Regions from separate parts of the Agrobacterium salinitolerans genome, predicted to be linked through region 1. Evidence: predicted binding sites of a transcription regulator. Region 1 holds the regulator's gene; the other holds the start of a gene.
What was found. The regulator LexA, encoded in region 1, represses DNA repair genes until DNA is damaged. The targets are predictions, from matches to a motif close to TGTTCNNNNTGTGTTCNG.

Region 1 (2,405 bases):
TGCTGGATGAGCCTAGTCTCGGGCTTGCGCCGTTGATCGTCGCCGAAATCCTGCGCATCGTTGCCGAACTGCGTCGTACCGGTGTCTCCATCCTGCTCGTCGAACAGAACGCCCGCGCCGCGCTTGAAATCGCCGACGAGGCCTACCTCGTCGAACTCGGCGAGGTCCGCCGCTCAGGCCCGGCCGCCGAACTCGCCGTCGATCCGGCACTGATGGCGAGCTATCTCGGACCGGGCGAACACGCCCTCTAAGAAAATCCTCGTAACGGATATGAGCGATTTGCCGTCTTAGACGGACGGATCGTCGTACCGGATGCCTGAAACACAGAGCTGCCTTCAATTGCCCACTTCAGACAGCAGTTCCTCCGATTATCAAAATAGTCACCAACCCTACCGGCTCTCGGCAGTTCACGCTTTCGAATATCAAATCACGATCTGAGATGCACCCTTCACGAAATTTTAGGGGATTGCGGAACACATATGGAACATATAGTGTTCGTTCTGTATTTGTTTCGCGACTTCAACGACGATTCTCAAGGGTGTTTTCCTCATGCTCACGCGCAAACAGCAGGAATTGCTTCTCTTCATTCATGAAAGAATGAAAGAGTCCGGCGTGCCGCCCTCCTTCGATGAAATGAAGGACGCACTCGATCTTGCTTCCAAATCCGGCATTCACCGGCTGATTACCGCACTCGAAGAGCGCGGGTTTATTCGCCGGCTACCCAACAGGGCGCGAGCGCTGGAAGTGATAAAATTACCTGAGGCCTATACGCCGGGCGCAAGGCCGCAGCGTGGTTTCTCACCGAGCGTCATCGAAGGCAGCCTGGGCAAGCCGAAGGCGCCGGAGCCGGCCGCGACCCCCAAGGCGCCTGCCAATGATCTCGGCGGTGCCGTCACCGTGCCGGTCATGGGCCGCATCGCCGCCGGTGTGCCGATTTCCGCCATCCAGAACAACACCCATGATGTGGCTGTGCCAGTGGATATGCTGGGTTCGGGCGAACATTACGCTCTGGAGGTCAAGGGTGATTCGATGATCGAGGCCGGCATTTTTGATGGCGATACCGTCATCATCCGCAACGGCAATACGGCCAATCCGGGTGATATCATCGTCGCGCTGGTGGATGATGAAGAAGCGACCCTGAAGCGTTTCCGCCGCAAGGGAGCCTCCATCGCGCTGGAAGCTGCAAACCCGGCCTATGAGACCCGAATTTTCGGGCCTGATCGGGTGAAGATACAGGGCAAGCTGGTTGGGTTGATCCGCAGATATCATTGATGCCGCCGCCGGTTTGGATAAGCCGAAACAGTTAAACGGCGGCATATCTGGCCTGCAAGATGAAGGGCGCGTCATTTCGTTGAATTGATGCGCCTTTTCTTTTTTAAGTGGCAAACGCGCTCGTCGTTGCGAAAATGCGGTTGTGCACGATGGCCCATCCATCAATTGGCGTTATGGGAGCCATGGATTCTTTGCGATATTCCAAGACCATTCGCAGATATAGAAATGCGCATCCTATCGGGGGAAAAACGCCATGTACGATCTTTATATTGCCAACAAGAACTATTCCTCATGGTCGCTGCGGCCCTGGGTTTTGATGCGCACGCTCGGCATCGCCTTTGATGAAAAACTCGTTCCCTTTGGCGAAGGTGTTGCCTTCTCCAGCTTTTCGCCGACGGGCAAGGTGCCGTGCCTTGTTGATGAGGGCGTGACGGTTTGGGAATCGCTGTCGATTGCCGAATATCTGGCCGAGAGACATCAGGGTGTCTGGGCAAGTGACAAGCAGGCACGGGCCTGGTCACGCTCGGCGGCAAGTGAAATGCATGCGGGCTTCTCTTCGCTGCGCAATCTCTATCCCATGTCGGTCGGTATCCGCGTAAAACCGAAGGGCGGCGATGCCGGGCTTGCGGCCGACATAAAACGCATTGATGCGCTGTGGAGCGAAGGCCTCGCAAAATTCGGCGGACCGTTTCTCGCCGGTCAAAAATTCACGGCGGTCGATGCCTTCTTCTGCCCGGTGGCGTTCCGTTTCCAGACCTATGGCGCCGATCTTTCGCCAGCGGCGAAGGCCTATTGTGACAGGCTGCTTGCCCTGCCCGCCATGCGCGAATGGTATGAGGCCGGACTGAAGGAAATCTGGCGCGATCTGCCGCATGAAGAAGAGATCGGCAGCATTGGCGAATTGACCGCGGATCTGCGCGCCAAGGCCTGACAAAACATGCTGACGGCACTCACTGCGATGCCGTCAGCACCTGAGTGACGGCTTCTGGCACATCACGGTCAAAGCGGCCACTCTTCCAGTCGTAATAGCGATGTTCGCTCCACGGCCTGTCGGTGCTGGCGGTTGCCGCGCGCATCCGCCCCACCACCCCCGCCTGTTCGCTGCCGGCGAAATTTATCTCTACCGAGCCGAT
Region 2 (2,405 bases), on a different contig from region 1:
CACAACAGCGACAATTGTTCGGGCTGCGGTGCAAACATCGCCCGCAAATCCGGCCGCTCGGTCAGCTTGCCCGGCGTCCAGCCCTCTGCGACGATAAAAGCCTTCACCTTTTTCAGGGAAACGCCGAAACGCGCAATATCCTCCAGCCGCAGCCGCCGGAACCGCCGTGACGAGAGAACGGAGGCCACCGTCTTGGTGCCGAAACCGGGCACCCGCAGCAGCATTTCCCGATCCGCCGCATTAACGTCCACCGGGAAACGGTCGCGATGTTTCAGCGCCCAGGCCAGTTTCGGGTCGATATCGAGATCGAGCATGCCGTCCCCCCCGATCGCCGTTATCTCGCCAATGTCGAAGCCGTAAAAGCGGTAAAGCCAATCCGCCTGATAAAGCCGGTGCTCCCGCATCAGCGGCGGTTTGATCAGCGGCAGGTTTTTCGACGAATCCGGAATGGGGCTGAAGGCCGAATAATAGACGCGCCGTAAACCGTAGCTGCCATAAAGCCGGGCACTGGTGGAGAGAATGGTGTTATCGTCAGCGCCATCCGCCCCCACGATCATCTGCGTGCTCTGCCCGGCCGGCGCAAAGCGCTTGGTCTTTTTCGTCCTGACGGTCGGCTCCCCCGCCTCCTCAATCTTCAGGCGGATATCGGCCATGGAGCGGCGAATATTGGCGGGCTGCTTTTCCGGCGCGAAACGACCAATGCCGCTATCGGTCGGCAATTCGATATTGATCGAGAGACGATCCGCGTAAAGCCCCGCCTCCTCGATGAGCCTGGGCGACGCCTCCGGAATCGACTTCAGATGGATATAGCCTCGAAAACCATGCGTAACGCGCAGCTCGCGTGCAACCCGCACCATCTCTTCCATCGTATGATCCGACGACCGGATGATGCCCGACGATAGGAAGAGCCCTTCAATATAGTTGCGCCGATAAAACTCGAGCGTCAGCCACACCACCTCTTCCGGCGTGAAACGCGCCCGCTCCACATTGCTTGACGACCGGTTGATGCAATAGGCACAATCATAGATGCAGAAGTTGGTGAGCAGAATCTTCAAGAGCGAAATGCAGCGTCCATCGGGAGCATAAGCGTGGCAAATGCCCGACCCCTCCGTGGAGCCCAGACCGCCTGATGCTGCAGAGTTTCGCTTGGTCGTGCCGCTCGATGCGCAGGACGCATCGTATTTTGCCGCGTCGGAGAGAATGGCCAGCCGTTGCTTGATCGACTTCTTCATAGGTATGTTCACTATATGTTCTGACGACGAATGTCAATGAAACTGGTTAAGGCATTGATTACGAGAGGAAATATGCGCACCTCAAATTTGCTGGCATTTCGCTGCCGTCTTCTGATATAGTCGGCTCAGTTTTGATTTTGGCATGGTTCCGGAGTTCCTCTCCGGAACCTGTTTCTTTTTGTGTCTGCAAGTATAGCGACCGGAATGCGAAGGATAAAAAAATGGTAGAAAAAGTACCGATGACTCAGGGTGGATTCGTCAAGCTTCAGGAGGAGCTGCGCTGGCGCCAGCAGGAGGAACGCCCCCGTATCATCGAGGCGATTGCGGAAGCGCGCGCCCATGGCGACCTTTCGGAAAACGCCGAGTACCATGCTGCCAAGGAAGCACAGAGCCACAATGAAGGCCGCATCACCGAACTCGAAGACCTGACCGCGCGCGCGGAAGTCATCGATCTCTCCAAGATGTCGGGTTCGAAGATCAAGTTCGGCGCCACCGTCAAGCTGGTCGACGAGGATAGCGATGAGGAAAAGACCTATCAGATCGTCGGCGACCAAGAAGCCGATGTGAAGGCCGGCCGCATCTCCATCTCCTCGCCCATCGCCCGCGCGCTCATCGGCAAGGAAGTCGGCGACAGCATTGAAGTTAACGCTCCGGGCGGCGCCAAGGGCTACGAGATTCTCGCGGTTCAGTGGGGCTGACGCCCCCACATGCAATGCGCCCCATGCGGGCGCATTGCTTTTCTTGAAGTCTTCAATCCCCAAAATTAGCCGCAAAGACGGAAGCCCATCTTGTCCCACGTCAGTCTGAAAGATGTGCAGGTGCTTGCGCCGAACTTCAAACGCAGGCTCTCCGGCGTCACCTCAACCATCGTTCAGCTGATACCGGTGCAGAACCGGCTGGGACAGCAGGTCGCCGTCATCGGCCCCGGCCTGCCGCCGCATCTGCCGCATGTGCGCTTTCGTGATCTGTGGCGGCTCTGGCAGGACGGTCCGCAGGGCGGCCCGCGCATCTGGCATGCCCGGCGAAATCTTGAAATGTTGCCGGGTCTTCTCATGCGTGACGTGCTGCGCATGAAGGTGAAGCTTCTGTTCACCTCGGCAGCGCAGAGACGGCATTCCGCCTATACACGCTTTCTGATTTCGAAGATGGACGCCGTGGTTGCGACCAACGCGC

Region 2: the regulator LexA is predicted to act here: its motif matches at 1,238-1,255, upstream of O9X91_RS05085 (putative DNA modification/repair radical SAM protein).

What each region holds. Positions count from the first base shown of each region.
Region 1 is NZ_JAPZLN010000003.1:297,658-300,062, forward strand. Features, by position in the region: gene O9X91_RS13435 (ABC transporter ATP-binding protein) at 1-251, shown strand, start outside; gene lexA (transcriptional repressor LexA) at 550-1,272, shown strand; gene O9X91_RS13445 (glutathione S-transferase family protein) at 1,526-2,203, shown strand; gene O9X91_RS13450 (ComEC/Rec2 family competence protein) at 2,223-2,405, opposite strand, start outside.
Region 2 is NZ_JAPZLN010000001.1:1,048,101-1,050,505, forward strand. Features, by position in the region: gene O9X91_RS05085 (putative DNA modification/repair radical SAM protein) at 1-1,232, opposite strand, end outside; gene greA (transcription elongation factor GreA) at 1,454-1,930, shown strand; partial or broken gene O9X91_RS05095 (glycosyltransferase family 4 protein) at 2,021-2,405, shown strand, end outside.